Regions from separate parts of the Cronobacter muytjensii ATCC 51329 genome, predicted to be linked through region 1. Evidence: predicted binding sites of a transcription regulator. Region 1 holds the regulator's gene; each other region holds the start of a gene.
What was found. The regulator PurR, encoded in region 1, represses purine synthesis genes. The targets are predictions, from matches to a motif close to CANGCAAACGTTTGCNTG.
Positions count from the first base shown of each region.

Region 1 (7,953 bases):
GGTGAAGAACAGATCGAGGCGTTCGCACTCCCACCATCCGTCCATATAGCTTTCGCCAAGGCCGAGAGAGCCTTCCTGTAAAACACGTTTAAAAAAATCCGGGTTTTTTACCTGAATATCGGAGGGAGCGGGGCCGTTAACGGTGATCCCGGCCCGGCTGAGCAGTTCAGCTGCAATGCGATACCAGTGGTTATCCGGTATGTTGACTTCTTCCAGACACGATGAACTCATAGCTTCTCCATCACTGATGTGACCAGAACCTTAAAACAGCGTAGTCGCAATTTTCGGTATGTGAGAAATATCACGGAAAGGTCCGCGAGCCTGATATCCGACGTAGAACAGAGGAAGGGAGATGCCCCTTGCCAGAATAGTCATTCCAGAAAAAACGGGAGCCAGCGGCTCCCGTTACTACATAATATTTATGGTATTTATCGTAGAGCCGCGAATCAGTATAGGCCTCGCATTACGATGATTCAACCATTGACAGTTAGCACGCTAATAACAAAAACGTCATATTATCGCCCGCCTGATTACCGCACGCTGACCTGACGCCCGCGAAGCCGCCAGCCAAGACCCGCCAGCAAGACTGTCGCCAGCATCACGCTGGTGGTGGAAAGCAGCGGTGTTGCGACCAGCCACGAAACCACCAGACTCGCCACAAAGCACAGCCCCAATTGCAAAGTATTCTGCAGCGCGGCGGCGCGTCCGGTCGCCTGCGGGAAGGGCAGCAGCGCGGCGGCCACGACAATAGGGTAAATCGCGCCGTTCGCCATCGCCATCAGGCAGAAGGGAATAAGCAGCGTCGTCAGCGTCACCGCATCGCTTAAGCCTACAAGCCAGGTGGCGATCACGCTTAGCGCATAGCCCACCAGCAGCCACGGCAGCAGCTTCTCGCCGTGCCATTTTTGCAGCGCGCTGCGACAGCCGTAGCCGCCGATAAGAAAGGCGATAGTCTGCGGTACATAGCTTAAGCCTATCACCGCCGGGCTGTAGCCCATCGCGTGCAGGATAAACGGCGAACCGGTCAGCCAGGCGAAAAAGCTGGCGGAGCAGGCGGCGTAGATCAGCACATTGCCGCTATAGGCGGGCGAGCGCAGCAGCATGGCGAAGCTCAGCGGCTCGCCGTCGTGGTTGCCTTGCGGCGCGCCTGCGGGCAGACGCAGCGCCGGGATCATCAGCAGCAGCGTAATGGCGAACAGTACCACGAAAATCGCCTGCCAGTCGAAATGGTTCAGGATCCAGCTGCCAAGCAGCGGCGCCAGTGCCGGGGAGAGCCCCACCAGCGGCATAATGGTGGCGAAAATACGCCGCGCCTGCTGGGCCGGGTAGCGGTCCGTCACCAACGCCTGCCAGCTTACCGCAGCCGCACAAACGCCGACTGCCTGAATAAAGCGCAGCGCCAGCAGCGCGCCTGCGCTCTCTACCCAGACGGTGCCAAGGCAGCCTGTCGCGAAAATCCCGAGCCCCGCCAGCAAGACCGGGCGACGGCCGAAACGGTCAGAGAGCGGCCCCCAGGCTAGCTGCGCGAGCGCAAAGCCCGCGAGGAACAGACTCAGGGAGGCGCTGATAGCGGACGGCGCTGTATGGAGATCCGCTTCAATTGCCGCGAACGCCGGCAGATACATATCGGTGGCGAGAAACCCGAGCACGCTCAGCCCGGCCAGCCAGCAAAGAAAGCCTTTTGTAGGTCGCATAATTTTTGCTCACTTCGTAATACGCGAAAGAGCCCGGAGTGTACGGAGTGCAAACCGGCTTGTGAAACGTTAATATTTGCCGTTTCCATTCAAAATTTTTGCAGGCAGAAAATGTGGTCTGAGTATTCACTCGAAGTGGTAGACGCGGTGGCGCGCAACGGCAGCTTCAGCGCGGCGGCGGCGGAACTCCATCGCGTGCCTTCTGCCGTCAGCTATACCGTGCGCCAGCTTGAAGAGTGGCTGGCGGTCTCTTTGTTTGAACGTCGCCATCGTGACGTGGTGCTGACGCCCGCTGGCGCCTGGTTTCTGCGGGAAGGGCGTTCTGTTATCAAAAAAATGATGATCACCCGTCAGCAGTGCCAGCAGATTGCTAACGGCTGGCGCGGGCAGCTCTCCATCGCGGTCGATAATATCGTGCGCCCCGAACGCACGCGTCGGCTGGTGCTTGATTTCTACCGCCACTTTTCCGATGTCGAATTGCTGGTGTCGCAGGAGGTGTTTAACGGCGTCTGGGACGCGCTGGCGGACGGACGCGTGGAAGTCGCCATCGGCGCCACCCAGGCGGTGCCGGTGGGCGGCGGGCGCTTCGCGTTTCGTGATATGGGCATGTTGAGCTGGCGCTGCGTGGTGGCGAGCCATCATCCGCTGGCGCAGCACGCGGGCGCGCTCAGCGATGACAGTCTGCGCGATTACCCGTCGCTGGTGCTGGAAGACACCTCGCGCTCGCTGCCCAAACGCATCACCTGGCTGCTTGATAACCAGCATCGCGTGGTGGTGCCGGACTGGCACTGCGCCGCCGACGCGCTGAGCGAGGGACTGTGTATCGGCATGGTGCCGACGCATTTCGCAAAACCCTGGCTGGACCGCGGCCAGTGGCGGGCGTTGACGCTGGAAAACCCGTTCCCGGACGCCGCCTGCTGCCTGACGTGGCGGCAAAGTGACGCCTCGCCCGCGCTGCGCTGGCTGCTGGATTACCTGGGGGACAGTGAAACGCTGAACAAGGAGTGGCTGCGGGAGCCAGACTGAGCGGGCTCCCGGCAGGGATTAACGGCGATAGTCGCGGAACGGACCGTCCGCCACCGAGCGGCGTTCGATAAGGCGCGGGTGCACCTCGATAGTCTGGGACTCTTCGCGTTTATTAATGATGCGATCAAGCAGCATATTAAACGCGGTCTGACCCAGCGTTTCCTTCGGTTGATGGATGGTGGTCAGCGCCGGGCTGAAAAAGCGGGCGTTGCGCACGTTATCGTAGCCGATGATGGAAATATCCTGCGGCACGCGCAGGCCCATCTCGTCGGCGGCGCAAATCGCGCCCATCGCCATGATATCGCCGCCGCAGAACACAGCGGTAGGACGCTGCGGCTGGGAGAGGATCTGCTGCATCGCGCGATAGCCCGATTCCGGCTCGAAATCGCCCTGCACAATCCAGTTTTCCGGCACTTTAATCATCGCTTCTTCCAGCGCCTTCATAAAGCCGGAGAAACGCCCGACGCCGGTATTACGCTCAAGCTGGCCGGGAATCACCCCGATATCGCGATGGCCGCGCTCAATGAGATAGCGCCCCGCGAGGTATCCGCCCTGGAAGGCGTTATCGATAACCGAGTCGGTGAAATCCGCTCTGGCTTCACCCCAGTCCATCACGACCATCGGGATATGACGGTACTCCTCGAGCGTGGCGAGCAGCGGCTCGGGGTATTCCGAGCACATCACCAGCAGGCCATCGACGCGCTTTTGCGCCATCATTGACAGATAAGCGCGCTGCTTTTCCAGATTGTTATGGGCGTTGCCGAGGATCAGCGTATAGCCTTTCGCGAAGCAGCTGTTCTCAACGGCTTCGATGATTTCCGCAAAATAGGGCGCTTCGCTGCTGGTGGAGAGCAGGCCGATGGATTTGGTGTGGTTCACCTTCAGGCTGCGCGCCACGGCGCTCGGCGAATAATGTAATTCTTTAATTGCCGCCCACACCGCGTTGCGCGTCTCTTCCGCCACAAAACGGGTTTTGTTAATTACATGTGAGACTGTTGTAGTAGAAACGTTTGCTCGCTTCGCGACGTCTTTAATTGTTGCCATTAATCATCACTCCAGACCCCTCGCTGAGCCCTGTAAAATCACGGGTTAATCGTTTGCCTGTACACACCCCTGTGTGCCACGAGGGGACGTGCGGCATGCCGGGAAACGCGACATTTATCGTGAGGAGGGGTCGATGGCCGGTACCGAATAAAGTAGCGACGAATTTTGGCTTATCTTTATCGAAAGGGGAAGAGGGAAAACGCATATCTGGTTAAATGTCGCAGGATTTTTCGGCGCGTTTATGCAAAAATGCGCTCTACCTGTTTTTTATGGGGTCTTTAAGGAGAAAACCATGAGTACCGATCTGAAATTTTCGCTGGTCACCACTTTTATTGTACTGGGTTTAATTGTGGCGGGCGCGTTTACCGCCATTCTGCATTAAGGGTGTCGCGGGGGAGCGCGCCTGTTCTCCCGTCTTCTTTTTACAATTCCTGCGTTTAACCCGTTTTCTTTCGTTACCGCCTTTCTTTTTCACCTTATTCCCTTATGATTCGCTGATAACACTATTTGCGAGTTCATTAACACCTTCGCAATAATATTTTGCTGTTTTTGTTACTTATCTTTTCGACCTGAAAATGCCATTCTTCCTGCATCCTGCTGTAACGCCGTGAATTCCCGGCGCTGTTGTACAATTTCTGGAGCAATTAATGAAAGTCAATTTCCCTTTACTGGCACTGGCCATTGGTGCTTTTGGCATTGGCACGACCGAGTTTTCCCCGATGGGGCTGCTGCCGGTGATCGCCCACGGCGTTAACGTCTCGATCCCCGCAGCCGGTATGCTGATTAGCGCCTACGCGGTTGGGGTCATGGTCGGCGCGCCGCTGATGACGCTACTGCTGTCGCATCGCGCCCGGCGCAGCGCCCTGATTTTCCTGATGGCGATTTTCACGGCAGGCAATGTGCTGTCGGCGCTGGCGCCGGATTACATGACGCTGATGGCCTCGCGTATTCTCACCAGCCTCAACCACGGCGCGTTCTTTGGGCTTGGCTCCGTGGTGGCCGCAAGCGTGGTGCCTAAGCATAAGCAGGCGAGCGCCGTCGCGACGATGTTTATGGGGCTTACCATCGCCAATATCGGCGGGGTGCCTGCGGCGACCTGGCTTGGCGAAACCATCGGCTGGCGCATGTCGTTCCTCGCCACGGCAGGGCTGGGTCTGATAGCGATGGCGAGCCTCTGGTTCTCACTGCCGAAAGGCGGCAGCGGCGAGCGCCCGGATGTGAAAAGCGAACTGGCGGTGCTGATGCGCCCGCAGGTGGTGAGCGCGTTGCTGACCACAGTGCTCGGCGCGGGCGCGATGTTCACGCTCTATACCTATATCGCCCCGGTGCTGCATCATATTACTGACGCCACTCCGGCGTTTGTTACCGCGATGCTGGTACTGATTGGCGTTGGTTTTTCCATTGGCAACTATCTCGGCGGCCGTCTGGCGGACCGCTCGGTAAGCGCCACGCTGAAGGGCTTTCTGCTGCTGCTTATCGTCATCATGGCGGCTATTCCGTGGCTTGCGAAAACCGAGATCGGCGCGGCGGTCAGCATGGTGGTGTGGGGCGCGGCGACGTTCGCAGTGGTGCCGCCGCTGCAGATGCGCGTGATGCGCGTCGCCAGCGAAGCGCCTGGCCTGTCGTCATCGGTGAATATCGGCGCGTTTAACCTCGGCAACGCGCTTGGCGCGGCGGCGGGCGGCGCGGTTATCCATGCGGGCTTCGGCTACAGCGTGGTGCCGGTCATGGGCGCGCTGATTGCCGCCCTCGGTCTGCTGCTGGTGGTGCTCTCAGGACGTCGCGAAACGCAAACGGCCTGTCGCGCGGAATAAAGCGTATAACGAAAAAAACGGAGAAGGGCGACCTTCTCCGTTTTTTTGATAGCGAGCGCCGATTTAACGGATCGTGCGCGGTGTCATGACCCGGCGCGCGCCGACATAGTGGCGCTGCCAGTAATCTTCGCTGAGCGAGGTTATCTGAATTTCCTGTCCGCTACGCGGCGACTGGATAAACTTGCCGTTGCCGACATAGACGCCGACGTGATCGGCGGTGCCGCGACCCTGGGTGCGGAAGAAAACCAGATCGCCACTTTCCAGCTCGCCACGATTTACCGGTGCGGCATCGCGCAGGTGATACATTTCATTGGCGGTGCGCGGAATGCGGAATTTCACCAAATCCTTATACGCATACCAGACCAGGCCGCTGCAGTCGAAACCGGTACGCGGCGAAGTGCCGCCCCAGTGATACGGTTTGCCGATCTGGTTCATCAGCTTGTTCATGGCGGTGGTCTGGGCTTTTTTCACGCGCGCTTTATGGGCGTCCGCGATAGTCAGCGGCCCGTTAACGCATTGGGTTTTGCGGTTTTTACGGGTTTTTGAACAGGTTTGCGCGGTCAGACGGTGGCTGGCCTGTTTAACGGAATTACCGGAAGCGCGACGGGAAGCGGTTTTACTGACAGTGGATGAGGTCTTGCTGGTGCGTTTGGCGGAGGTGGTTCGCTTCTCGCTGGCAGTTTTCGCGGTTTTGGTTTTGGTTGCGTTTTTGCTTTTACTGGCGGTCTGACGGGTTTTTGTGCTGGTTTTCTTTTTCACCGTACTGGCGTGCGCTTTTTGCACCTTCGAGGCGCGCGTCTGCTCCGACGCCTGCGCGAAAGGCGCAAAAGCCAGTGATGAAGTCATTAACAAAGCACAGAGCGTGAGAGCAATTTTTGTTTTGCGCGCCACTGAGCATTCCCCTGCATAAAGCCGGCAATCATGCCAACGGATGAAATTTAAGAGCTTGCTGATTCTAATCTAAAAAAATGTCCAAAGTTAAGCAGCAAATTCTCTTCGACATGCAGTTTCGTTAACCGGCGCAATATTTTCGCCGCTTGCCGCTGCGTCGGCGCGCATTTTAGCGCGCCTCCTCAGAGGAGAATATCGGCAGCGGTAAGAAAAGTGTTATTATTTGCGTCTCTTTCACCACGGCACGGCGCCGGGCTTAAGCGCAAGATTATGCATTTTCGAGACGCTCCGGAGCCGCTACAATGTAAAGCTAACGCCGTAATGACGCTTGAGGAAGTAAGACAATGAGCACTACGCTTGAAAAAATTCAACGCCAGATCGCTGAAAACCCTATTCTGCTGTACATGAAAGGCTCTCCGAAGCTGCCAAGCTGCGGCTTTTCCGCGCAAGCGGTTCAGGCGCTGTCCGCCTGTGGCGAGCGTTTTGCGTATGTCGATATTCTGCAAAACCCGGATATCCGCGCTGAGTTGCCGAAATACGCTAACTGGCCGACCTTCCCGCAACTGTGGGTAGATGGCGAACTGGTCGGCGGTTGTGACATCGTGATTGAAATGTATCAGCGCGGCGAACTGCAGCAGCTGATTAAAGAAACCGCGGCGAAGCACAATCCGCAAGCCCCGGCTGCCGAATAACGACATCACACCATGTACAATAAAAAAGCGGCCTTGGTGGCCGCTTTTTTTTACGTTGCGTGAAGCTTATTCGCCGTCGGCAGGCGGCATGTTATCAGCGTCCGCCACGGGCAGCGGCCAGCCGCCGAGGCGTTTCCAGCGGTTCACGATTTCACAAAACAGCAGGGCGGTCTGCTCGGTATCGTAGAGCGCGGAGTGCGCCTGGGTGCTGTCAAACGCCATGCCTGCCGCGATGCAGGCCTTGGCGAGCACGGTCTGACCCAGCGCCAGACCGCTTAACGCTGCGGTGTCGAAGGTGACGAACGGGTGAAACGGGTTGCGTTTGAACGACGCGCGCTCCGCCGCCGCCATCATAAAGCCGTGATCGAACGTGGCGTTATGGGCCACCATAATCGCCCGGTTACAGTTGCTCTCTTTCATGCCCTTGCGCACCATTTTGAAGATGGCGTGTAGCGCGTCATATTCGCTGACGGCGCCGCGCAGCGGGTTATGCGGATCGATACCGTTAAATGCCAGCGCTTCCGGCTGGAGAATCGCGCCTTCGAAGGGCTCAACGTGAAAGTGCAGCGTTTCATCGGGGGTAAGCCAGCCATCGGCATCCATTTTCAGGGTGATGGCGGCAATTTCCAGCAGCGCATCGGTTTTCGCGTTAAAACCGGCGGTTTCCACATCGATGACAACAGGGTAAAAGCCACGAAAACGGTCGGCCAGACCGGTCAGTTGAGCGTTATCGGACATCAGCGTCTCTTAAGTTTGGGGGATCAAAGCAGCGCGCATTATGGCAAATTTCAC
Region 1 covers NZ_CP012268.1:2,057,256-2,065,208, reverse strand. The annotation lists gene cfa (cyclopropane fatty acyl phospholipid synthase) at 1-231, opposite strand, end outside; gene punC (purine nucleoside transporter PunC) at 531-1,694, opposite strand; gene punR (DNA-binding transcriptional activator PunR) at 1,806-2,720, shown strand; gene purR (HTH-type transcriptional repressor PurR) at 2,739-3,764, opposite strand; gene cydH (cytochrome bd-I oxidase subunit CydH) at 4,057-4,146, shown strand; gene AFK63_RS09565 (MFS transporter) at 4,412-5,578, shown strand; gene AFK63_RS09560 (C40 family peptidase) at 5,642-6,469, opposite strand; gene AFK63_RS09555 (Grx4 family monothiol glutaredoxin) at 6,814-7,161, shown strand; gene rnt (ribonuclease T) at 7,228-7,899, opposite strand.

Region 2 (7,953 bases), 2.1 Mb from region 1:
CTTCGGCAGTTCGCTCCACTTATAGTCGCGATAGATAAACATCGTCACGAAAAATGCCCACAGACAGGCCACCGCTGCCGATTCCGTGGCGGTAAATATGCCACTCAGAATCCCGCCCAGAATGATGACCACCGTCATCAGCCCCCACAGCGCGTCGACGAAAATCTTCAGCGCCTGCTTAAACGGAATCCGCTCGCCCTTCGGGTAGCCGCGCCGCCGGGCGAAGGCAATGCAAAGGACCATCAGGCTCAGGCCCAGCAGCAGCCCCGGCATTACGCCTGCAATAAACAGCGTCGCGATTGACACCGTACCGCCCGCCGCCAGCGAGTAAATCACAGAGTTATGGCTGGGCGGGATGAGGATCGCCTGCACCGAGCCGCTTGCCGTCACCGCCGCCGCGTATTCGCGCGGGTAACCCTTCTTTTCCATCTCCGGGATCATCACGCTGCCGATAGAAGCGGTATCCGCCACCGAAGAGCCGGAGATCGCGCCAAAAAACGTCGAGGCGACGATATTCACCAGCGACAGCCCGCCGCGGATAAAGCCCACAAACAGATAGGCGAAGTTCACCAGCCGCCGGGCGATGCCGCCTTCCGCCATAATCGCGCCCGCCAGAATAAAAAACGGGATCGCCAGCAGCGTGAATTTGTTAACGCCGCTGGTTATCTGGATCATTAACGCCTCCAGCGGCAGGTCTATCCAGAGCGCGCCTGCAATGGCGCTCAGACCCACCGCGAAAGCGACCGGCATTCCCAGCGCCAGCAGCACGGCAAGCGTGGCCAGTAAGATAAAAGCGTCCATGGTGTTCCCCGTCAGCTATGGTTGCCAATCAGCACGACCGGACGGTTCTCCTGGGAACCGAACAGCAGTCGCTCGATGACGAACAGAATCATGATCGCCGAGCCAATCGGCAGCGGCAGGTAGCTTTCTCCTGAGGTCAGCACCGGGAATTCCGCGACCGGCTGCTCCCAGAGTTCCATACACAGCAGGGCGCTGTACCAGAACATCACCAGCGAGATAATCAGCATCAGCAGGTCGACGATGCGCGCGCAGACCCGCTGCGCGAACGCGGGCAGACGGTCAGTAAGCATGTTTACCGCGATGTGCGAGCCCGCGCGATATCCTACCGCCGCGCCGATAAACGTGAACGTGACCATGCAGATAATGGCGACCGGCTCAGGCCAGGATTCGCCGCGATTAAGTACGTAGCGTGAGAAAATACCCACCGGGATAACGACCGTCATAATCAACAGCGCAAACCCGGCCACCACCATGGCAAGCAGGTACAGGCGATCCATCCAGACCAGAAAGAATCGGGACATAACAACTCCGCAGAGGGTAAGGCGCCGGGGCTGGCCCGGCGCGCAGGATCATTTAACGTCGGCGATCGCCTTCATGAGTTCCTGGTGTTTCGCGCCATACTGTTCGCGCACCGGCTCCGTCGCTTTCACGAAATACGCTTTATCAATGTCATGGAACTGCACGCCGCCTGCTTTCATTTTGTCGAGGGCCTGTTTGTTATACGCGTTCCACAGTTCGCGCTGTTCCATTTGCGCCTCGCGGGCGAGGGTCAGGATTTTCTGCTGCTGCTCGGGCTTGAGCTTGTCCCACTTCACTTTGGAGTAGAGCAGCATTTCGGGGATGATAAAGTGGCCGCTCAGGGTGTAGTGTTTGGCGACCGGCAGGTAATTGTGGGCGATATAGGTGGGTGGGTTGTTTTCCGCGCCGTCGATAACGCCGGTTTGCAGACCGCTGTAAACTTCGCTCACGCCCATCGCAACGGCGTTCGCGCCCATCGCTTTCAGCGTGCCGATAGCGACAGGGCTGCCCTGGACACGAATTTTCATGCCCTGTAAATCTTCAGGCTTAATGACCGGATTTTTGGTGATTAAGTTGCGGGTGCCGGAATCCATCCAGCCTAAAAAAACCAGCCGCGACTTCGGGTTGCTGGTGAGCTTATCGCCGATTTGCTTACCAATATCGCCATCAATGACCTTATGCATATGGTCTTCATCGCGAAAGACATAGGGCAGCGTAAAAACCTCGATCTCCGGCAAAATCGCCGCGACGGGCGCCATTGAGACGCGGATCATGTCGAGAGCGCCCATCTGCGCCTGCTCAATCATCTGCTTCTCATCGCCCAGCACGCCTCCCGGAAACACTTTGATCTCCAGATCGCCATTAGTTTGTTGTTTTAATTTTTCACCCATGTTTTGCACAGCGACGATGTTCGGATACCCCTGCGGGTGAACATCAGCCGCTTTAATCACTTGCGCGTGAAGGGCAGGCGCAAACAGCAGTGACGCGGTGGACAGGCACAGACCGGCGAAAGCCGGAATAAATCGCTTTTTCATCGGGTCGCTCCAGAAGGTATGGACAGGCTAGTTATAAAACGGCGTTTTGATTTGACGGTTATAAACTAGACGACGTCCTGTAAAGCCGGGGTGAAGCGCCTCACAAAAGCAACAAGTCTGAAACAAGGGTTTAAAAAGAATGTGACGCAGGTTCAGAAAGCCACGCTGAGCGGCTTCCGAAGAGGTTACTGGCCTTTACGCAGCAGATAGCGATACGGCAGCGTTTCGGTTTGCGACGCTATCAGTTCATGCTCCATAAAACGGCAGAAACCGGGAATATCGCGGGTTGTCGCCGGATCGTCGGCCACGATCAGCAGCGTTTCGCCAGGCTGCATATGGCGCACCGTTTTACGAACCATCATTACCGGCTCAGGGCAGCGCAGCCCGAGGGCGTCAAGGGTGTGGTCAGGGTTGGCGAACAGATCGGTCATGCTTCTCTCGGGATAGTGAAAAACCGCTTTAGTTTACGCGCCGTTTTTAGCGACGCAACACATGTGAACGATTGCGTTAAAATTAACCATTGCATTGACGATACAAAGCAGTATCATGCGGCGGCTTTTGCGCAAACGTACTGCGTCTGCCTTGTGCGTGAAGATGAACTGGGTTCCCTCACCCCAACTAACAAAAAGGTCACAATATGACTCCCTTTACTCCTGGTCAGCGCCGCAATGCGCTCGTCTGGCTTTCGTTGTTTCATTTGCTGGTCATCACCTCCAGTAACTATCTGGTACAGCTGCCAGTCTCCATTTTTGGTTTTCACACCACCTGGGGCGCGTTTAGCTTTCCGTTTATTTTTCTCGCCACCGATCTGACCGTGCGCATTTTCGGCGCGCCGCTGGCACGACGCATTATTTTCGCTGTGATGGTGCCTGCGCTGCTCGTCTCCTACGTCATCTCCTCGCTGTTCTACATGGGCAGCTGGCAGGGGTTCGGCGCGCTGGCGCACTTCAACCTGTTTGTGGCGCGCATCGCGACCGCGAGCTTTATGGCGTATGCGCTGGGGCAAATTCTCGATGTGCATGTCTTTAACCGCCTGCGCCAGAGCCCGCGCTGGTGGCTCGCGCCGGGCGCGTCGCTGCTGCTTGGCAACGTCAGCGATACGCTGTCGTTTTTCTTTATCGCCTTCTGGCGCAGCCCGGACCCGTTTATGGCCGAGCACTGGATGGAAATCGCGCTGGTGGACTACACCTTCAAGGTGCTTATCAGCCTGATTTTCTTCCTGCCGATGTATGGCGTTCTGCTGAATATGCTGTTGAAAAAGCTGGCGGATAAATCCGATTTCCGCGTGCTGCAGCGCGGTTAAAGGTTCACGGAATTTCTTGTGTTAAGATGCAGGGACGGGTCGTAACGACCGTCTCTTGTAAAGGAATAAGTGAATGCGCAATCTGGTGAAATATGTCGGTATTGGCCTGCTGGTGATGGGGCTTGCCGCCTGCGACAACAAAGACAGCAACGCGCCGGCCAGCGCCGGTGCTTCACAGAGCGAAGCCTCCGGCCAGCCGATAAGCCTGCTGGACGGTAAACTGAGCTTCTCCCTGCCGGCCGATATGACCGATCAGAGCGGTAAGGTCGGCACGCAGGCAAACAACATGCATGTCTACTCCGACGCCACCGGTCAGAAAGCGGTTATCGTTATCGTCGGCGAGAAAAGCCAGGAGTCGCTGGAAGTGCTGGCGAAGCGTCTGGAAGATCAGCAACGCGCCCGCGACCCGCAACTGCAGGTCGTCACCAATAAAGCGATTGAAGTTAAAGGCCAGAAGCTGCAGCAGCTTGACACCGTCATCTCTGCCAAAGGCCAGACCGCCTACTCTTCCGTGGTGCTGGGCAACGTGGATAACCAACTGCTGACCCTGCAAATCACGCTGCCTGCCGACAACCAGCAGCAGGCGCAGAGCACGGCAGAAAACATCATCAACACCATCGTGGTGAAATAAGTCGCGATAAAAACGTGCTTACCTTAACGGCCTGCCCTTTTACGGGGCGGGCCGTTTTTTTAAGCGCACGCTCAACAGAATGGCGAGCATCACCAGCCCTGCCGCCGCCAGATAAATCGCCGGTACGCCCGCCCAGGCCATCAGCACGCCCGCCGCAGGGCCGGTTATCCCAAGCGACAGATCCATAAACAGCGTATAAGTGGCGAGCGCCGCGCCCTGATTACTCTGGGGAACGGCTTTCACCGCCACGACGCCGAGCGCCGGGAACACCAGCGAAAAGCCCGCCCCCGCGAGGAAAGTGCCCACCTTCGCCATCCACGGACAGACCGCCAGACCGACCAGCAACAGCCCCAGCGTTTCCACCACGCCGCATATCAGCGTCACGTTAATGCCGCCCAGCCGGTTAATGGCATTCGGAAACAGCAGCCGCGTGCCGACGAACGCACCGCTGAAGAGCGTCAGAGCGAAGGCCGCGCCGTCCCAGCCTTTCGCCTGGTAGAAGAGCGTAATAAAGGTGGCGATCACCCCAAAGCCGGATGTCGTGAGCGCCAGCGCCATGCCGAACGGCCAGACCTTACCGAGCACCGCACAAAACGGCAGCGGCTTGCCTTTGCTGGCTTTCACCGCCGGGCGCGGCAACGCTAACACGATCCCAACCAGCGCCACGCCCATAATCACACCCGCCACCAGCGGCAGACCGCCCAGCCGGTAGCACAGCGCGCCGAGCGGCGCGCCGACCGCCATCGCCCCATAGGTGACGACGCCGTTCCAGGAGATGACTTTACCGATATGCGCCGAGCCGACCACGCCGACGCCCCAGAGCGTCGAGCCGGTACCCGCGCAGCTCTGCCCGAAGCCCAGCACCACCCGCCCGAGACACAGCAGCACCAGCGATACCAGCGGCCAGCCGCCGCCCCACCACGCCAGAAAATAGCTCGCGCCACTCAGCAGGCAGCCGAACATACCGACGATAACGACGGTTTTCGGCCCCCAGAGATCGGCATAGCGCCCGGCATGAGGACGACTTATCAGCGTGGCGATATACTGCAGGCTGATAACAAGCCCCGCCCAGAACGGACTAAAACCCATGACATCATGGACGTAGCCGGGCAGTACCGCCAGCGGCAGGCCAATGGTCAGAAAGGTAGCGAAGTTAAAGATAACGATGGAGACGATTTTCAGGTTCAGCCGCAGGCCGCTTAATGCGGGTTCGGCGCAGACATCCGGCATGACATTTCACTTTTTCAGCAACAGCGGTAGCGTCAGTATAAACCTGATATTTCCTGCAACGGAAATGCCAGGCTTTCAGACTTCCCCCCTGCGGCGCAATACCCAATGCGCACTACACTAAGAAAGCCCTCATAAAAGGAATTGGTTATGATTGGTCCACAACGTCCCCAACAAGATAAAGTCGGCCTGCATATGCTGCAAAAGCTGGCGGCGCTGGTCATTATTCTGGCGGGCATTCACGCCGCCGCGGAAGTGATTGTGCCGCTCCTGCTGGCGCTGTTTCTGGCTATTGTGCTTAACCCTCTGGTGACCTGGTTTATACGCCGGGGCTTTCGCCGTCCTGTCGCCATTACGATCGTCGTGTTCGTGATGCTGATTGGCCTGACGCTGCTCCTGGGCGTGCTGGCCGCGTCTTTCAATGAATTCATCGCGTTAATGCCGAAATATAATAAGGAACTGACGCGAAAACTGCTCCATCTTCAGGAAATGGTGCCTTTTTTACACCTGCATCTCTCACCGGAGCGAATGCTGCAACGCATGGATTCCGAGAAAATGGTGACCTTCGCGACGACGCTCATGACGCAACTCTCCGGCGCGATGGCGAGCATCGTGCTGCTGGTGATGACCGTCGTGTTTATGCTGTTTGAAGTACGCCACGTGCCTTATAAGCTGCGCTTCGCGCTCTCCAACCCGCAGTTGCATATCGCCGGGCTGCACCGCGCGTTAAAAGGCGTCAGCCACTATCTGGCGCTCAAGACGCTTATCAGCCTCTGGACCGGCGTGATTATCTGGCTCGGCCTGACGCTGCTTGATATCCAGTTCGCGCTGATGTGGGGCGTGCTCGGCTTTTTGCTTAATTACATTCCGAATATCGGCGCGGTGCTGTCAGCCATTCCGCCGATGATTCAGGCGCTGCTATTTAACGGCGTGTATGAAGTCTTTATGGTGGGCCTGCTGTTCTCGCTGGTGCACATGATCCTGGGGAATATCGTCGAACCGCGCATGATGGGTCACCGCCTCGGGATGTCCACAATGGTGGTATTCCTCTCGCTACTGTTCTGGGGATGGCTGCTGGGGCCGGTGGGCATGCTGCTCTCGGTGCCGCTCACCAGCGTCTGTAAGATCTGGATGGAGACCACGCACGGCGGCAGCAAACTCGCCGTATTGCTCGGCCCCGGACGTCCGAAAAGCCGGCTACCGGGGTAGCGCAGTCACACCACGCGGCGCGCGGCGAGGTAACGTGCGCGCCAGTAGCGGTTGCTCAGGCTGGAAATGGTTACGCCTTTCTCTTTCGAGGCGTGAATGAACTGGTTGTCGCCGATATAGACGCCTACATGGCGCTGACGCGGGCCGGTGTTGAAAAACACCAGATCGCCTGGCTGCAGCGCCGTTTTTCTTACCGCCCGGCCTTTTTTAATCTGCTCCTGCGTAGTGCGCGGCAGCGCAACACTCGCCGATTCGGCAAACAGGTGCTGCATCAGCGCCGAACAATCAACGCCCCGGCGGGTCGTGCCGCCGAAGTGATAGCGGGTGCCCTTCCAGCTGACGTAGCGGCTCAGCAGTGCGCTTTTCAACCGCGTCGGCGGTGCATCATGGTGAAAACGGTATGAGAAATCCGCATTCGCATTCTGGGAGTGCCAGACATGCGACGGGGCAGCGCTGAACGCTGGCGCAGAAAGCAAAGCGGCGAAATAAAAAATCATCAATAAAAAACGCATCGCGGTCACTAACGTCATGTGTTGCTGTTCCCTACCCGGCAGGAAGTGGGCTCCTTATGGGCTTCCTGTTACGGGGCGCAACGTTAACAACTGGCGATAAAGCGTACTATCAACTCTCGCTACATTCGCTTGTTACTTCCCTTTCATTCCCCTTCGTACAGCGCGCGTAACCCCTTCACCCCACAACGAATAAACGCCATTTTTACGCGCCAGGCCTTTCTTTTTACGGGATTTTTACAACGGCGCGCTGCCGAAAACGCTAGCCTTTGACCATCGCCCGAGCGGCATTGAAGAAGCGTAACGTATGTTTTCCTTTGCTCTTACTCCCTGGTTTAAACCCCGCAGCCCGATAACGGCGCCCGTCAGTCAGGAACCGATTATGTTCTCCACTTTGCTCAATACATGGATGCTGGCGGGCACGCCTGACGGTGTCGCTGTGCCGTTTCGTCAGGAGGCCGAGGCATATTTGCGGGAATATCCGCAGACCCGCCACATTGATATCTATCTGCACGATCTTAACGGCTGCCGTCGCGGTAAACGCGTCAGCGTGGAGAGCCTGCGCGCGCTGGCGCAGGGCTGCTACTTCCCGCAATCGATCTATGAAATGGATATCGAAGGGCACGTGATTGACGGCGCAGTAGCGCAACGCGAGCCGGACCGGCGCTGTCTGCCGGTCAGCGGCACGCTGCGCCCGTGCGCGGGCGATCCAGAGCATCA
Region 2 covers NZ_CP012268.1:4,295,828-4,303,780, reverse strand. The annotation lists gene AFK63_RS19670 (TRAP transporter large permease) at 1-801, opposite strand, end outside; gene AFK63_RS19665 (TRAP transporter small permease) at 813-1,322, opposite strand; gene AFK63_RS19660 (TRAP transporter substrate-binding protein) at 1,371-2,354, opposite strand; gene tusA (sulfurtransferase TusA) at 2,540-2,785, opposite strand; gene AFK63_RS19650 (7-cyano-7-deazaguanine/7-aminomethyl-7-deazaguanine transporter) at 2,992-3,657, shown strand; gene AFK63_RS19645 (DcrB family lipoprotein) at 3,731-4,288, shown strand; gene AFK63_RS19640 (MFS transporter) at 4,328-5,518, opposite strand; gene AFK63_RS19635 (AI-2E family transporter) at 5,666-6,724, shown strand; gene AFK63_RS19630 (NlpC/P60 family protein) at 6,730-7,236, opposite strand; gene AFK63_RS19625 (glutamine synthetase family protein) at 7,541-7,953, shown strand, end outside.
Region 2: a site for PurR is predicted at 2,846-2,863, ahead of tusA (sulfurtransferase TusA). Genes of this name have one in related genera too.

Region 3 (7,953 bases), 1.3 Mb from region 1:
AGTACGATGGCGACCAGCAACGGCGCCAGCAAACCGTGCAGGAAAAAGAGAATACAAAAACTGGCGACCAGAATCGCCAGCAGCGCTATCGCCTCGGGGTCGCTGAAGCGACGGCGATACCACTGCGCAAACATTTCAAGCATAAAATACCTTCCCTGACGGGTGACGACGGAGGCGCGAGGGCGAATTGTATCGAAATGTCACAAAAAAGACCGTGATTTTTACGCCCCCTGCAAGACAACCTGTCGGTGGATGCATATGATTTCCCGACGTATTGGTAAAATGGACTTCCGATCCGGGCGCACGTAATGAACAAAGCGGTGCCGGGCGGGTCAAAAAAGACTCTATACAGACGGGAAAGAGGCTATGTTCAGGCAGTTGAAAACGACACTGGTTGCGACGCTTATCGGCGTCACGCTGGCAGGCCAGCTTGCGCCCGCCTTTGCAGCCGACCCGGCGGACGGTTTGCCGGATATGGGCACCTCTGCAGGCAGCACGCTCTCTATCGGTCAGGAACTCCAGATGGGCGACTATTACGTGCGGCAGCTGCGCGGCAGCGCGCCCCTGATTAACGACCCGCTGCTGGTGCAATATATCAACGGGCTGGGCATGCGTCTGGTCTCGCACGCCGATTCGGTAAAAACCCCTTTCCACTTCTATCTCATCAATAATGACGAGATTAACGCCTTCGCCTTTTTCGGCGGCAATGTCGTGCTGCACTCGGCGCTGTTCCGCTACGCCGACAACGAAAGCCAGCTCGCCTCAGTCATGGCGCACGAAATCTCCCACGTGACCCAGCGCCATCTGGCGCGCGCGATGGAAGATCAGAAGCGCAGCGCCCCGCTCACCTGGGTGGGCGCGCTCGGCTCGATTCTGCTGGCGATGGCAAGCCCGCAGGCGGGAATGGCGGCGCTGACCGGCACGCTCGCCGGAACTCAACAGGGCGTTATCAGCTTTACCCAGCAGAATGAACAGGAAGCCGACCGCATCGGCATTCAGGTACTGCAACGCTCCGGTTTTGATCCGCAGGCGATGCCGACATTTCTTGAAAAACTGCTGGACCAGGCGCGCTACTCCACGCGTCCGCCGGAAATCCTGCTCACCCACCCGCTGCCGGAAAGCCGTTTATCGGATGCGCGTAACCGCGCGAACCAGATGCGCCCGGTTGTGTCGCAATCATCTGAAGCGTTTTATATGGCGAAAGTGCGCGCGCTCGGCATGTATAACTCGGGACGTAATCAGCTCACCAGCGATATTCTGGATTCGCTCGCCAAAGGCAATCAGCGCGAACAGCATGCCGCGCAGTATGGTCGGGCGTTGCAGGCCATGCAGGATAAACGCTTCGCCGAGGCGCGCCAGCAGTTGGAGCCGCTGTTGCGGGCGCAGCCGGGCAACGCCTGGTACCTTGACCTCGCCACCGATATTTCGCTGGGCGAGCACAAAGCGCAGGAGGCGATCAACCGTCTGAAAAGCGCGCCGGAGCTGAAAACCAATCCGGTGTTGCAGCTCAACCTTGCCAACGCGTATCTGGAGGGGGGCCAGCCGGCGCAGGCAGTGACCATCCTCAACCGTTATACCTTCAGCTGGCCTGACGACACTAACGGCTGGGATCTGCTCGCCCAGGCGCAGGCGGCGCTTGGCAACCGCGATCAGGAGCTGGCGGCGCGCGCCGAAGTGATGGCGCTTTTGGGCAAGCTGGATCAGGCCATTACGCTGCTCAGCAGCGCCAGCTCGCAGGTCAAGCTCGGCAGCCTGCAACAGGCGCGCTATGACGCGCGTATTGATCAGATCCGCCAGTTGCAGCAACGCTTCCGCCCTTACGAAAAAATGTAACAGGAGAAACCATGTCCCGGGACGTGACGATTTACCATAACCCGCGTTGCTCAAAAAGCCGCGAAACGCTGAACCTGCTCACCGAACGCGGTATCGAGCCTGAAGTCGTGCTCTATCTGGAGACGCCGCCGGACGCGGCAACGATCAAAATGCTGTTGCAGCAATTGGGGTTCAGCCATCCGCGCGAGCTGATGCGCACCAAAGACGATCTCTACAAAACACTCAATCTGGGCGACGGGTCGCTTCGCGAAGAAGCGCTGATTCAGGCGATGGTCGACAATCCGAAGCTGATCGAGCGTCCGATCGTGGTCAGCCACGGCAAAGCCCGCCTGGGCCGTCCGCCGGAGCAGGTCTTAGACATCCTTCCATAAAAAAACGCCGCGGGTTGCTCCTGCGGCGTTTTTTCTGAAGCGGCGATTACAGCCCGAGCGTATCTTTTACAAACGGGATCGTTAGCTTGCGCTGCGCGCTTATCGACGCGCGATCGAGCTGATCGAGCGTCAGGAACAGCGTGCGCATTTCGCGATCGAGGCGTTTTAACAGAAAGCGCCCCACATCTTCCGGCAGCTCAAACCCGCGTAACCGCGCGCGCAGCTGCAACGCCTGGAGTTTATCGTCGTCGGAGAGCGGCTGCAGCCGGTAGATTTGTCCCCAGTCGAGACGCGAGGCGAGATCGGGCAGCCTGAGGTTCAGCTGACGCGGCGGCCGGTCGCCGGTTATCAGCAGCCGGGTATTGCCCGACTCCAGAATGCGGTTGTAGAGGTTAAAAATCGCCATTTCCCAGAGCTCATCGCCTGCAATGCACTCAATATTATCGATGCATACCAGCGAAAGTTGCTCCATGCCTTCCAGCACTTCCGGCACAAACCAGGTGCGTTTATCCAGCGGTACGTAGCCGACCGCGTCTCCGCGTTGCGACAGCTCGGCGCAGGCGGCATGCAGCAGATGGCTGCGCCCGCCCCCCTCCCGGGACCAGAAATAGATGTAGCCGCTGCGGTCGTGACGCAGCATCGTCTGTAGTGCGGCTAATAAAGAGGGGTTGTCGCCCGGCCAGAAGCTGGCAAACGTTTCGTCATCGGGCAGCCAGAGCGGCAAGGAGAGCTGTGCCGGTGTGTTCAGAAGGACCTCTTCAAGGACTTACGAAAAAACGCATTGAGTCTATCACACAATCGCTTCGCTGTTGAACCGGGCGGACACCGCCGCCCGGCAGGAGGATCAGTGGGCAGATTTTTCTTGCTCATCCGCGTCCAGCACGGTTTCTTCCGGGCGCAACACGCTGATAAGTTTGAAAATAAGGCTTAACGCCACGCCGACGATCGTTGCCAGCGCCATGCCTTTTAGCTCGGCTGCGCCGATGTGCACTTTCGCGCCGCTGACGCCGATTATCAGGATAACCGAGGTCAGGATCAGGTTTTGCGCTTTGCTGTAATCCACTTTGGATTCAATCAGCACGCGGATACCTGAAGCGCCAATGACGCCGTAAAGCAGCAGCGACACGCCGCCCATGACCGGTACCGGGATAATCTGGATCGCCGCCGCCAGCTTGCCGACGCAGGAGAGCAGGATCGCGATAATCGCCGCGCCGCCGATAACCCAGGTGCTGTAAACGCGGGTGATCGCCATAACGCCGATGTTTTCGCCGTAGGTGGTGTTCGGCGTGGAGCCGAAGAAACCGGAGATGATGGTCGAAAAACCGTTGGCGAACATGGAACGGTGCAGGCCTGGATCGCGGATCAGATCTTTTTTCACGATATTCGCCGTCACCACCAGGTGGCCGACGTGCTCGGCAATCACTACCAGCGCCGCGGGCAGAATGGTAAAGATGGCGAACCACTCAAAACGCGGCGTGTAGAACGTCGGCAGCGCGAACCAGTGGGCGTTGGCGATAGCCGTGGTGTCCACGACGCCCATCGCAAATGACAGCGCATAGCCCGCCAGTACGCCGATAAGAATCGGGATAATCGCCAGAAAACCGCGAAACAGTACCGACCCGAACACCGTGACCGCGAGCGTCACCAGCGAGATGGTAATCGTCGTGCCGTCCGCCTTCTGCCCATCGGCTGGCAGCAGACCCGCCATGTTGGCCGCAACACCCGCGAGCTCAAGCCCGATGACCGCGACGATAGCGCCCATCGCGGCGGGCGGAAACATCACGTCCAGCCAGCCGGTGCCGGCTTTTTTCACAATCAGCGCCACGACGCAAAACAGCGCGCCGCAGACGATAAACCCGCCGAGCGCCATCTCATAGCCGAGCGGCAGCAGCAACAATACCGGGGAGATAAACGCAAAACTTGAGCCCAGATAAGCCGGGATTTTGCCTTTACAGATAAAGAGATAGAGCAGCGTTCCGATGCCGTTAAACAGCAGCACGGTGGCCGGATTGATATGAAACAGGATGGGCACCAGCACGGTTGCGCCAAACATGGCGAACAGGTGCTGCAAACTAAGCGGGATAGTCTGTAAGAGCGGCGGTCGTTCACTTACCCCGATAGCACGGCGCGTCATAGCGTTTTCCTCAAGAGTGATGATGTGTGATGTTTAAGTGTGGAACCAAAAAAAAGCCGACTATAAAGTCGGCTTAATGTTTATTTCGTACCAAATATCTTGTCGCCCGCATCGCCGAGGCCCGGGATGATGTACCCGTGCTCGTTGAGCCCCTTATCAATAGACGCGGTGTAAAGCTCGATATCGGGATGCGCGTTTTCCAGCGCTTTGATGCCTTCCGGCGCAGCGACCAGCACCAGAACTTTAATGCTCGTGCAGCCCGCTTTTTTCAGCAGGTCGATGGTGGCGATCATGGAGCCGCCCGTTGCCAGCATCGGGTCGACAACCAGCGCCATACGCTCGTCGATATTGGAAACCAGCTTCTGGAAATAGGGCACCGGCTCCAGCGTTTCTTCATCGCGGTAAACGCCGACAACACTGATGCGCGCGCTCGGCACATTTTCCAGCACGCCTTCCATCATGCCAAGACCGGCGCGCAGGATAGGCACTACGGTAATTTTCTTGCCTTTAATCTGCTCGATTTCCACCGGGCCGTTCCAGCCTTCGATGGTCACTTTTTCCGTCAGCAGATCGGCCGTGGCTTCATAGGTCAGCAGGCTGCCGACTTCGGAGGCGAGTTCACGAAAACGCTTGGTGCTGATGTCATGCTCACGCATCAGGCCCAGCTTGTGTTTAACCAGCGGGTGTTTCACTTCGACGATCTTCATTCTCTTTCTCCCCAGCGAGGTGGCAGCCACAAAAAAAATCGCCGGATTATACCGCTTTTTGCCTGTCGCGCCATATGTAATGGCCTTGATCGCGATCAACCGAACAGAAGACCGTCATCGGGCGACCGTCTGTTTTTCACCGCAACAAGCGCTCGCAAACGTTTGCCTGGACTGTTAGAATTGCCGCGATTTCTCTACTACCACCAACCGCAACCGCGTGGGGACTTTAGCAGTGACCGACAAAACCTCTCTCAGCTATAAAGATGCCGGTGTTGATATTGATGCTGGTAACGCTCTGGTCGACCGCATCAAAGGCGTCGTGAAAAAAACCCGTCGTCCGGAAGTGATGGGCGGCCTGGGCGGCTTCGGCGCCCTCTGCGCACTGCCGCAGAAATACCGCGAGCCGGTGCTGGTCTCCGGTACCGACGGCGTCGGCACCAAGCTGCGTCTGGCGATGGATCTGAAGCGTCACGACACGATCGGCATCGACCTGGTGGCCATGTGCGTCAACGATCTGGTCGTACAGGGCGCGGAGCCGCTGTTCTTTCTCGACTACTACGCGACCGGCAAACTGGACGTTGATACCGCGTCAAGCGTGATCAGCGGGATTGCGGAAGGCTGTTTACAGTCCGGCTGCGCGCTGGTTGGCGGTGAAACGGCGGAAATGCCGGGCATGTATCACGGCGAGGATTACGACGTGGCCGGTTTCTGCGTCGGCGTGGTGGAAAAATCAGAGATTATCGACGGCACGAAAGTCGCTGACGGCGATGTGCTGGTGGCGCTGGCGTCCAGCGGCCCGCACTCCAACGGCTACTCGCTGGTGCGTAAAATTCTGGAAGTGAGCGGCGCAGACCCGCAGGCCACCGAGCTTGACGGCAAACCGCTCGCCGATCACCTGCTGGCGCCGACCCGCATCTATGTGAAGCCGGTGCTGGAACTGATTGAAAAAGTTGATGTTCACGCTATCGCCCACCTGACCGGCGGCGGTTTCTGGGAAAACATTCCGCGCGTGCTGCCGGACAACACCCAGGCCGTGATTGATGAAGCCTCGTGGCAGTGGCCTGCCGTCTTCAACTGGCTGCAACAGGCCGGCAACGTCAGCCGTCATGAAATGTACCGCACCTTCAACTGTGGCGTCGGCATGGTCATCGCCCTGCCTGCCGCTGAAGCCGACAACGCCGTGGAGCTGCTTAACAGCCTTGGCGAAACCGCGTGGAAAATCGGCGCTATCAAAGCATCGGATTCCCAGGAACGCGTGGTTATTGCGTAATGAAGCGCATCGTAGTGCTGATTTCCGGCAGCGGCAGTAACCTGCAGGCCATCATCGATGCCTGCGCGCAGAAGAAAATCAATGGCGTCATCAGCGCCGTCTTCAGCAATAAGGCCGACGCGTTCGGCCTTGAGCGCGCGCGCGAGGCGAATATTCCCGCCCATGCGTTAAGCGCGGGCGCGTTCGCCAGCCGCGACGCCTTTGACCGCGAGCTGATGCAGGAGATAGATGCTTACGCGCCGGATCTGGTCGTGCTGGCGGGCTATATGCGCATTCTTAGCCCGGCGTTCGTGGCGCACTATGAAGGACGGCTGCTGAATATCCACCCTTCCCTGCTGCCAAAATATCCGGGGCTGCATACGCACCGCCAGGCGCTGGCCAACGGCGACGACGAACACGGCACGTCGGTGCACTTTGTGACGGACGAGCTGGACGGCGGCCCGGTGATTTTGCAGGCTCGCGTTCCGGTATTCGCGGGCGACACGGAAGAAGACATTACCGCACGCGTTCAGGCGCAGGAGCATGCCATCTATCCGCTGGTCGTCAGCTGGTTTGTCGATGGCCGCCTCGCGATGCGCGAGGGTCGCGCCTGGCTGGACGGACAGCCGCTCCCGCCGCAGGGTTACGCTTCTGATGACTAAAGGGCCGCATGGCCCTTTATTTTTTTCTGTCCTGTGCCGCTAAAGCGTAAAACCAGGCCAGAATCTGTCCGGCAACCTCCCGGTTTTACAGGCTTTTTTACGACATTCTCGAAAGCTCGCGGATAACTGTCATACTTTTCTGGCACAGTTGGACAGAGCATGACAAAGCTCGCCATAATAACCCCGAGACGGATTTGCCACGTCCCGAGTTAATCAACCGGAGTGTGAGTAGTAATGGGTCAGGATAAGCTTTATATCGAAAAAGAACTGAGCTGGTTATCGTTCAACGAACGCGTCTTGCAGGAGGCGGCGGATAAAACCAATCCGCTGATCGAGCGCATGCGCTTTCTGGGCATCTACTCCAATAACCTTGATGAATTTTATAAGGTCCGGTTCGCCGAGCTTAAGCGGCGCATTATCATCAGCGAAGAACAGGGTTCGAACTCTCATTCGCGGCATCTGCTGGGCAAGATACAGTCGCGGGTGCTGAAGGCGGATCAGGAGTTCGACGGCCTGTACAACGATCTTCTGCTGGAGATGGCGCGCAACCAGATCTTCCTTATCAACGAGCGCCAGCTCTCTGAAAATCAGCAGGTGTGGCTGCGCCACTACTTTAAACATTACCTGCGCCAGCACGTCACCCCGACGCTGATAAATCGTGATACCGATCTGGTGCAGTTCCTGAAAGACGATTACACCTATCTGGCAGTCGAGATCATCCGCGGCGAATCGATTCGTTATGCGCTGCTGGAGATCCCGGCCGATAAAGTGCCGCGCTTCGTCAACCTGCCGCCGGAAACCCCGCGCCGCCGCAAGCCGATGATTCTGCTGGATAACATTCTGCGCTTCTGCCTTGATGATATTTTTAAAGGCTTTTTCGATTACGACGCGCTGAACGCCTACTCGATGAAGATGACGCGCGACGCGGAATACGACCTTGTGCACGAAATGGAATCGAGCCTGCTAGAGTTGATGTCCTCCAGCCTCAAACAGCGCC
Region 3 covers NZ_CP012268.1:805,198-813,150, reverse strand. The annotation lists gene AFK63_RS03765 (AI-2E family transporter) at 1-143, opposite strand, end outside; gene bepA (beta-barrel assembly-enhancing protease) at 367-1,833, shown strand; gene arsC (arsenate reductase (glutaredoxin)) at 1,845-2,204, shown strand; gene AFK63_RS03750 (DnaA inactivator Hda) at 2,251-2,952, opposite strand; gene uraA (uracil permease) at 3,049-4,338, opposite strand; gene upp (uracil phosphoribosyltransferase) at 4,419-5,045, opposite strand; gene purM (phosphoribosylformylglycinamidine cyclo-ligase) at 5,278-6,315, shown strand; gene purN (phosphoribosylglycinamide formyltransferase) at 6,315-6,956, shown strand; gene ppk1 (polyphosphate kinase 1) at 7,191-7,953, shown strand, end outside.
Region 3: a site for PurR is predicted at 5,197-5,214, ahead of purM (phosphoribosylformylglycinamidine cyclo-ligase). Genes of this name have one in related genera too.